DNA from 3 places in the Cytobacillus sp. QJM3NY_8 genome. Region 3 is predicted to be linked to each of the others. Evidence: riboswitches for the same ligand, from Rfam matches in the RefSeq annotation. Region 3 holds a riboswitch; each other region holds the start of a gene.
What was found. A riboswitch is a leader RNA that binds a small molecule or an ion and turns the genes downstream of it on or off. The one in region 3 is predicted to bind cobalamin.
Positions count from the first base shown of each region.

Region 1: another riboswitch for cobalamin. It lies ahead of AC0VZ9_RS01225 (ABC transporter substrate-binding protein); the one in region 3 lies ahead of AC0VZ9_RS18500 (ribonucleoside-diphosphate reductase subunit alpha).
Region 2: another riboswitch for cobalamin. It lies ahead of cobJ (precorrin-3B C(17)-methyltransferase); the one in region 3 lies ahead of AC0VZ9_RS18500 (ribonucleoside-diphosphate reductase subunit alpha).

Region 1 is NZ_CM149681.1:221,817-225,099, forward strand. It holds gene AC0VZ9_RS01220 (hypothetical protein) at 343-1,119, shown strand; cobalamin riboswitch at 1,200-1,404, shown strand; gene AC0VZ9_RS01225 (ABC transporter substrate-binding protein) at 1,792-2,766, shown strand; gene AC0VZ9_RS01230 (FecCD family ABC transporter permease) at 2,732-3,283, shown strand, end outside.
Region 2 is NZ_CM149681.1:2,974,422-2,977,704, forward strand. It holds gene cobK (precorrin-6A reductase) at 1-110, opposite strand, end outside; gene cobJ (precorrin-3B C(17)-methyltransferase) at 120-1,742, opposite strand; cobalamin riboswitch at 1,976-2,153, opposite strand; gene AC0VZ9_RS15475 (MFS transporter) at 2,345-3,283, opposite strand, start outside.
Region 3 is NZ_CM149681.1:3,598,269-3,601,551, reverse strand. It holds gene AC0VZ9_RS18510 (heavy metal translocating P-type ATPase) at 1-1,235, shown strand, start outside; gene AC0VZ9_RS18505 (hypothetical protein) at 1,411-1,539, shown strand; cobalamin riboswitch at 1,667-1,860, shown strand; gene AC0VZ9_RS18500 (ribonucleoside-diphosphate reductase subunit alpha) at 1,995-3,283, shown strand, end outside.

The sequences.
Region 1 (3,283 bases), 1.9 Mb from region 3:
CCTTTTTACATTTTTATCCTAACAAAGAAAAATAAACCTTACAATGGAGAACAGAATACATTTTTTCTCTGCATGTAGTTAGACGAATGAATCAGCATGATGGTTTCCTGTATTTTCAAAAAACCGGGCAGGCTGCAATTTAAAATTTTTTCTCATCGGCAAAGATATTTTCAGTTATTTTTGCTACAATAAGAGAATAAAATACTGGATGTTTAACAGGCAGTTTCAAAAAGAAGCTGTCTTTTTACTAATTTGTGAAGGCGCTTGCGCTATTCTTATCTGTCTAGCTCAGTGCTTTTCTTTGAAAACACCACTTTGGGTAACGGTTCGGAGGTTTCGTCATTGAAAAGAAGGAATCATGCTATTCGTGATCTCATCTACATCCATCTTAATGAACAGGATCAGTATGTGATGACTTATGGAATTGAGTTTGCAGAGTTTGCCCAAACTCTTTCCGATTCTATTAACAATCTGCTGTTGTTAAAGCATCGTTTTGAACATGGGGACTTTAATACCCACACGATGTTCGATTATGTGTCAAGGGACAAGCTGGGCAGGCTGGTTGAGGATGATGTATATGGCTATGGCGATTTTTGCTGGATTGATTTCGAGGAAGAGGAAGCGGTGAATGAGCTTCCCGGCCAGACAATTGCTGAGCTTCTTTATCTCGGCCATGTCAAGGAACATCTTAAGCCGCCTTTTTACAATTATCTGAGCAATCGCTATGTGTACCTGGCCCATGATGATGGCTGGTTTAACCGTACATATTATCGCGATCTGAACGATTTTTACCGCATGCTTGGGGAAGTAATCCCCGGTAAAATGGGACAGATGAAAGTCGAAAAAACGCTCCTTGGCATAAAAAAGAAAAAGACGTATCCTCCTATCACCAGAGATGTCCTGCCTTCCTTAAAGTCTCTTATGAAAGAGGGAGCGGTACTTTCCATTAAGGATATCGAACAGAATCGGGTCCGGATAGAAATTCCTATTTGGATTATTGGCGACTTTGCGAATATGGATGATATGTATGACGAGTATGAGGCCATTGTGAAAGAGCCATGTGAGGCGAAGATTGTGTTTGATAAGAAAACAAGGGAATGGAAAATATACTCGCGCTAGAATTCTGAACTTTTTTACAACATTCAGCAAAATTCTCTTACTTTTTCTGCGTGATGGTGTATAATCGGAGATAGAAAATTTTATATCCGCATAGAACAGGTGTCTTCTCAAAAGGGTTTTAAAACAGGCTCTTTTGAAGACTTAATAGGGAAGCTGGTGAAATTCCAGCGCGGTCCCGCCACTGTAAATGGAAGCTGTCTGTAAATCCACTGTACAGGAATGTATGGGAAGGAGCAGAACGCATTGACCATGAGCCAGGAGACCTGCCTGATTCTTAAGCACCCATAAACCTACGAGGATAGGGAGGTGTTTGGTCCGGCCATCCTTTCTGCACTAATTGATAAATGACCATGCCAACATCTCCTTGCCGTCCGAGGGGATGTTTTTTATTTGGTTGTTTCTAAAAGTCTATGGGTGGCTAACTTAGTTTCTGCCACTGAGTTGATTGCAGCGGAGGGCACTTGACTCCTGCGGGAAGTGAGGGAAGTGAGAGACCCCACAGGCGAAGCCGAGGAGGCTCTCATCTCTCCCCCGGAAAGCAAGTGCCTGCAGCGGAAATCAACGCGCTAGGTTTGTAAGCTAAAAAATCTTATGAGAACCAGCCTTTTATTTTTTAAGATGGTGTTAGACACCACCCGAATTTTGTCGAAAGTTCTAGGAGGATTGCTGAGTATGAGAAAGTTTTATGCATTTTTATTAACGATGCTTCTGGCTGCAGGAGTGCTAGCAGGCTGCGGCGAGAGTGCTGAACAGCCTAAAGAAGAGAAAAAGGTTGAGGAAGGGCAGAATACTGGCGGGGAAGAGGCTGCTTTTCCTGTTACGATAAAGGATGCTCTTGATAATGAAATCGTCATCGAATCCAAGCCCGAAAGAATCGTTTCCATGATTCCAAGCAACACCGAAATTGTTTTTGAATTGGGGCTTGGCGAAGAAGTTGTCGGAGTCTCCGATTTTGATAACTACCCGCCCGAAGCCACAGAAAAAGAAAAGATTGGCGGCATGGAATTTAATGTCGAGAAAATTATTTCTTTAAAACCGGATCTTGTCCTTGCTCACGCGTCAAGCGCACATAATTCCGAAGCTGGCCTTCAGCAATTAAGGGATGCAGGTGTGACCGTCCTTGTTGTCAATGATGCAAAGAGCTTTGATCAGGTTTTTGAATCCATTGAAATGGTTGGAACCGCAGCGGGAGAGAAGGATGAAGCAGAGCAGCTTGTTTCAGATATGAAGAGCAAGCTCGAGGAAATCAAAACAAAAGCTCAGGGCATAAAAGAAGAAGACCGCAAATCGGTTTTCGTGGAAGTTTCACCTGCTCCTGAAATCTATACAGCAGGTACAAAAACATTTATGGATGAAATGCTAAGTGCCATCAATGCAGAAAATATCATTTCCGAAGAAGGATGGCCGAAAATGGATCCGGAAGCGATTATCGAACGGAATCCGGATGTAATCATCACAACTCATGGCTATTACACTGAGGATGCTGCTGGCAATGTAATGAAAAGGGATGGCTGGCAGGATATAACCGCAGTAAAAAATAAGCATGTTGCCGATGTTGATTCCGATATGGTAACCCGCTCTGGCCCTCGTATTATTGAAGGAGTCGAGGAACTTGCAAAAGCAGTATATCCGGACGTATTTAAATAATAAATTTTTAGCTTATCTAACAGCAGCGGCTTTCCTGCTTTTAGCCATGCTGATGGGGATTTCAATTGGAACAGTGTCTGTTCACCCCATGACGATTATCAGAGTAATAAGCGCTGAGCTATTTCCTTTTATTTCATTGGGAAACACGGATGCTATGCATTCAAATATCATTTTGAATATTCGCCTGCCGCGCGTTTTGCTGGCTGGCTTAGTAGGGGCGTCTCTTGCAATTGCGGGAGCCGCCTTTCAAGGTTTATTAAGAAATCCGCTGGCAGATCCATATACAATTGGGGTTTCATCCGGGGCTTCACTAGGTGCTGTTTTAACATTATTCTTAGGATTATCCATTCCGTTTGCAGGAATGTTTACGCTGCCGTTATTCAGCATTTTATTTTCCTTTTTAACCATTTTTGCCGTTTTGCTGTTTGCCAGAAAAATTGAAAGATCCATGAAAGTGGAAACGATTATTTTAACAGGCATTATCTTCAGTTCTTTTCTTGGCGCTCTGATTTCTCTG
Region 2 (3,283 bases), 620 kb from region 3:
CTGTCAGCTGCCGATTCTGTGACAACGGTTGCCAATAAGGGATAACCTTGATTTTTCAATTGAATAGCTAATGCTCTCGCATCACTTGTGCCTGCTAAAAATAAAATCATAAGATCCCCCTAATCCCCGCATGGTGCCGGTTCGACTTCGATCTTGGAGCTCATATCCTGATAGGTAAAATACTGAATTTTTTTCACACGCTTAAAATATTTAAAAAGCCGTTCATTTGGATGCGCATTTTCTTTGTATTCTTCGATAATCTCCTTTAATAACGGCACCAGCTGATCGGGCTCAATTCCCTCTGCCACCGGCTGGGCAGCATGGGCTGTACGGCCAACCGGCTTTGCCCCGATAAATAGATCAAACTTCTTCTTGCGGTAAACTATGCCGATATCATCAAATACGGCCCGATAACAGGCCATACCGCAGCCGTTAAAACCAATATGCAGTTCCTTTGGAAGCTTTAAGCCCCCCAGTTCAGCTGCAATTTTCTCTGCATATGGAATGGATTCTGCTTTCTCCCCGTAGCAAAAATCGCAGGCTTTTACATTTAGAACATCGCCCACTGGCATGACTGTCAGTTGGCTTTGTTCGAGTTTTTCCACAATCGACTGAGGCCGTCCAGTTGGAATCTTGATTAAAAATCGGTGATCCGGTGTATATTCCATGGTGCCTTTCTCGCCAACAGCTTCTGCCAATACGCGCATTTGGTCTGGTGTAATAAATTTATTGGCAACCCCAGGCGTTACTGCAAATTCAAAAATATCTTCGATTGGCTGCTGCACCAAATGTGTTTGGTCAATCCCCGATTTCGTTGCCATCGATAAAGCCTTTAAAGCCATATCCATTGAGCTGGCTTCTTGTTTTCTTCTCTGGATCTGCTCGTAGCCGGCCTGTGCTTCCCCGGTTTCCTGATTTAATGCCCATGGCTCCGCTTCCTTTTTTAAACGCTGATGCGGCTTTAAGCTTTGCTTCTCTTCACCGAGCGTATACTTTCTTTGATATCCGCGAGGCGTAATGATTTTATTGTCATAAAAGAAAGTGGAGGAATTCCCGATCACAACCGTTGTCAGCATGCCTATATCGTGATCAAGCATTTCCGCCAGTGTAGTCAGAATGACATTCTGATTCTCGCGGTAAGCACTTTTCACAAGACCCACTGGTGTATCAGGAGAACGATATTTTAATAGGATCCTTTGTGCCTCGACAATCTGCCGTGTCCTTCTGCCGCTTTTCGGGTTATATAATGCGATGACAAAATCCGCCATCCCGGCTGCTTCAATGCGCTTTTCGATCACAGTCCAGGGTGTTAAATGATCACTCAGACTGATGGTGCAGGAGTCATGCATGACAGGTGCCCCCAGTAAACTCGCACATGAATTAATCGCAGAGATGCCCGGAACAATTTCCACTTCGATTCCTTCTTCTTCCGTCCAGCCCATTTCGATCAGCACTTCATACACTAAGCCAGCCATGCCGTATACACCCGAGTCACCGCTCGATATCACGGAAACAATATGGCCGGCTTCCGCTCTTTTCACTGCATCCTGCGCACGGGATACCTCCTCAGTCATCCCCGTGCTCACAATGGAACTTGCTGTAACGAATGGCATGATCAGATCTACGTAAGTTTTGTAGCCAATAATGCAATCACTCTGCTGCAGCGCATCCACAGCCCGTTTGGTTATATGCTCACGATCGCCCGGACCGAAGCCGACAACAAAGATTTTTCCCTTCTTCATAGGTAACCTCCAATTAAGAAAAGCACATGCGCCTTGCCTGCTGCCGTGCTGCTCTTAGCAGGCGCCCTGCGCCGGACAATTCTCAAAATTCATTGCTTCTTGCCAAATAAAAAATGCCTGCACTCCTTTTCAAAGGAATACAGGCATATGAAATGACAGTATAAAAATTAGCATACTGAAACTCAAAAACAATTGATCATAATTGTCCCGCCTATACTTCTCCCTCCGAAAAGCAAGTGTCGTTTAAATAAGCAGGTTTCCTGACTTAAGCTTCTTCTTACTCTTACACCTTCCCGATTTCTCAGTGGCATTGTAATTTCATCAGCTTTTACAGTAGCGGGGGCTGTACCAGACTTTCACTGGTTTCCCTTTTACCTCACCAAAGTGAGCACTTATTCAAATTGATATATTAATTTTTTACTAATATAACATATAATGACCAATTTTGACATATTATTTTTTTCTTAATTTTTTAAATGCTATGTTAATGCCTTTGACTTTTTGAAATAGGATTTGGTAAAAAGACCTTATTTCTGCTATTCAGGAGTTAATTTTTGCTGGGATATAATTCACAAAGTTAGACCAAATAGATGTTGTTTAATTTATTTAAAATGACCGATTGTCCCTTTGACATTATTAAAATCATGCCGTTTATACTGGACCATAGATACCATGCCAATAATTGGTCCAATCGCTAAACAGGCAAAGACCCACTCCCAGCCAACTAACCTCTGTATAATTGGGATTAAATTTATAGAAAATATAGTGATCAGGAAACCAATGCACATTTGAAAAGTCAGGGCTGTTCCTACATACTCAACTTCTGCAACTTCTGAAACTGCGGCAGAAAACTGGGCAGAATCTGCGATGACAGACATTCCCCAAATGATAGAAAGGAGTAGAGTTAACCAAATATATTGACCAAAAGTAAAGCCAATCAAGATACAGCAAATGGCACTGATACACATAGAAATAATCGTTAGATTTGCTCTTCCAATTTTATCTGAGACTAGCCCGCCTGCTACACAGCCAATCCCCCCTGCAATTCCGATAATAATAAAAGAGGACAATGCAATGAACCAGGGAGGAATCCCTGGAGAATAGCTTGTAAAACTAGCAGTCAAAAAGATGGGAATCCACGTCCACATCGCATACAATTCCCACATATGCCCAAAATAACCGTAGTTCGCAAGCATTACTGGTTTATTCGAAACTACCTTTTTTATTAATTTAAAAGAGAAAGGTAATTTTTTCGTTGTTACTGGAGCATCTGTTAAAACCCAATTGACAATTACAGCTGCCAGGAGAGCCAATATTGAACTGCAAATAATCACTAATTGCCAATTTAAAGAAGAAGAGAATATAACAATAAAATGTGGCAAAGAGGATCCTAGAGTTAAGGCGGCTATTAATATACCAACTGCAAGCCCGCGTTTTTTCGGAAACCATTGAGATAAAATTTTAACAGCTGTCGGGTATACACCAGCGAGTGATACACCGGTTAATATCCTAAGCAGAATACCGAAAAAAGCCTGATCTGC
Region 3 (3,283 bases):
TGGTTGAAGAAGCGCAAGGTTCAAAAGCCCCTATACAGCGAATGGCAGACAGAATCTCTGGGATATTCGTTCCCATTGTAGTGGCCATAGCAGTGGTTACATTCCTGGTGTGGTATATATGGGTAAGTCCTGGAAATTTTGCAGAAGCACTCGAAAAATTGATTGCTGTCCTGGTAATTGCATGTCCATGTGCTCTAGGTCTGGCGACGCCAACCTCTATAATGGCCGGCTCAGGCCGGGCAGCGGAATATGGGGTTCTCTTCAAAGGCGGAGAGCACCTGGAGCTCACGCACGAAATCACTGCAGTCGTTCTTGATAAAACTGGAACAGTTACACATGGCAAACCGGTATTAACAGATGTGATTATAGAACACAACGTTGAAGAAAAAACATTTCTCCAGCTTGTAGGGTCAGCGGAGAAACAGTCTGAGCATCCATTGGCTGAAGCGATAGTAAAGGGAATAAAGGATAAAGGAATCATGCTATTTAATCCAGTTGAATTTGAAGCTATTCCGGGGTATGGAATAAAAGCGAGAGTGGATGGAAAAGATCTCCTGATAGGTACAAGAAGATTAATGGACAAATACGACGTTAATGTCCAGTCAGCCAAACTTGATATGGAAAAACTGGAGGAAAATGGAAAAACGGCAATGCTTGTCGCGGTTGATGGCAAATATGCAGGTATCGTGGCAGTTGCGGATACAATAAAGGAAACATCCAGAGATGCAATCAAACGCTTAAGGAAACTGGGCATTGAAGTCATTATGATTACGGGAGATAACAAACGTACGGCTCAGGCAATAGCTGATGAAGTGGGCATAGACTCTGCAATTGCAGAGGTTCTACCTGAAGGCAAGGCAGAAGAAGTAAAAAAACTTCAGAACCAGGGAAAAAAAGTAGCTATGGTCGGCGATGGCATAAACGATGCACCTGCACTTGCTGTAGCTGATATTGGTATGGCGATCGGAACCGGTACAGACGTTGCGATGGAAGCAGCTGATATTACGCTAATGAGAGGGGATTTAAATAGTATTGCAGACGCCATCCTAATGAGCAAAAAAACCATAAGGAATATAAAACAAAATCTTTTCTGGGCATTTGCATACAATACCCTTGGCATCCCAGTAGCTGCATTAGGGTTCCTTGCACCTTGGCTTGCCGGCGCCGCAATGGCGTTCAGCTCCGTATCTGTCGTTTTAAACGCACTTCGTTTACAAAGAGTAAAAATAAAGTGAAACTTCAATCAGCGGGAATTCTTTTTCTCTGCTGATTGTTAGTTGAACAAATCGGGCCTCAATGGGCAGTTGACCCACTCATCCTCCATGGACTCCTCTGAGCCCTGTAGTGGGGTCATACTGTCCGTTAGACTGCGATAAATGAAAAAACGTTTAATTAAAAGGAGCAGATAAAATGAAAAAATGGGCAGGTGCAGCGATTGCGTATCTCGTTCTTGTAATGGCAGGGTATGCTGTATATGATTCATTTTGGGCTACCCCTGAGCCGGTATCTCATGATATTGAAATGGAAAATCATGAGTGAGAAATAAAGAACAGAGGGAATATCCCCCTGTTCTTTTTCGTCCATTAACGATTAAAAATTTGTAATCTATTTCTCCATATGATAGAATCATCTACAATATATAGTATATATTAAAAAGAATAAAAACTACATATAGATCGTGATTGGTGTCCTATGAGGACTTAATAGGGAATTCGGTGTAGAACCGAAGCTGTCCCCGCAACTGTAAGTGCAGACGAAAAGAGCATGCCACTGTACAAAACGCTTTATGGCGTTTGTATGGGAAGGGCTTTAAGTAGAGTGAAGCACAAGCCAGGAGACCTGCCAGGGCGATCGAAAGTTTCATATCTTCGGGGATTGAGATGATGAAACGATCGCGTAATGGCCGTTTATTCATCTTCTTCCAGCTATTATACTATCGTTTGATCCGCTCATTTTCCGGGCGGATTTTTATTTTGCCTTTAGGAGGAAGTAAGATGGTCCAAACCATACAACCGATAGAAATTTTAGAAGAACTTAAGACAGAATTTCCACAGCTCGGCATAGAGCACCTATTAAAAAGGTATGAAGAAATGAGCCAGCTGGGAGCGGAAGCAATGTATGACCAGTTTATACTGGATTGTTTATCTTTTATAAGTATTGATGAGCCTGATTGGACTTTTGCCGCGTCACGTCTGCTTCTTAAGAAGCTCTATACTGAGTCAGGAAAAAATAGAGAATGCCAGCCGGATGATTGCTACAAACATTTTTATACGTTAATTGAACGGCTGACGGCTTTAGGAATTTATGACCAGGATTTATTAGATGTGTATTCAAAGGATGAGATAAATGAACTTGCCCAATTCATAAAGAAAGAAAATGACCGCTTATTTACATATTTGGGGTTGAAAATGCTGGCTGACCGATATCTTGCCAGGGACAAACAGAAAAATCTTTATGAGCTTCCACAGGAACGGTTCATGATCATCAGCATGGTGCTGATGAAAAGGGAGCCGAAGGGTAAGCGGCTTGAACTCATTAAAGAAGCTTACTGGGCAATGAGTGGTTTGTATATGACTGTTGCCACGCCAACACTCGCTAATGCAGGGAAAAACTGGGGACAGCTTTCAAGCTGTTTCATTGAGACTGTTGATGACAGTCTTGATTCTATATATGACAGCAATACCGATATTGCATCACTGTCTAAAAATGGCGGGGGAATCGGAGTATATTTAGGGAAGATCCGCAGCAGAGGAAGTGATATTAAAGGATTTAAGGGGGCATCTTCAGGTGTGATTCCCTGGATGAAGCAGCTGAATAACACAGCAGTCAGTGTTGATCAGCTTGGACAGAGGCAGGGTGCTATAAGCGTCTATCTGGATGTCTGGCATAAAGATATCTTCTCGTTTCTTGATGCAAAGCTTAATAATGGAGATGAACGGCAACGGACACATGATTTATTCACAGGTGTCTGCATTCCGGATTTGTTTATGGAAAAAGTGGAAAGCCGGGGATATTGGTATTTATTTGATCCCCATGAAGTCCGCAAGGTAATGGGCTTTTCACTGGAGGATTTTTATGATGAAGGTGAAGGCGAAGGTTCATTCCGCCAGAAATATAAAGAGTGTATAGATAACCCGAATCTATCAAGGGAAAAAGTGCCTGCCATCGATATAATGAAATCCATCATGAGAAGCCAGCTTGAAACAGGGACACCATTTATGTTTTACCGGGATGAAGTAAATCGGAAAAATGCCAATTCACATTGCGGAATGATTTATTGTAC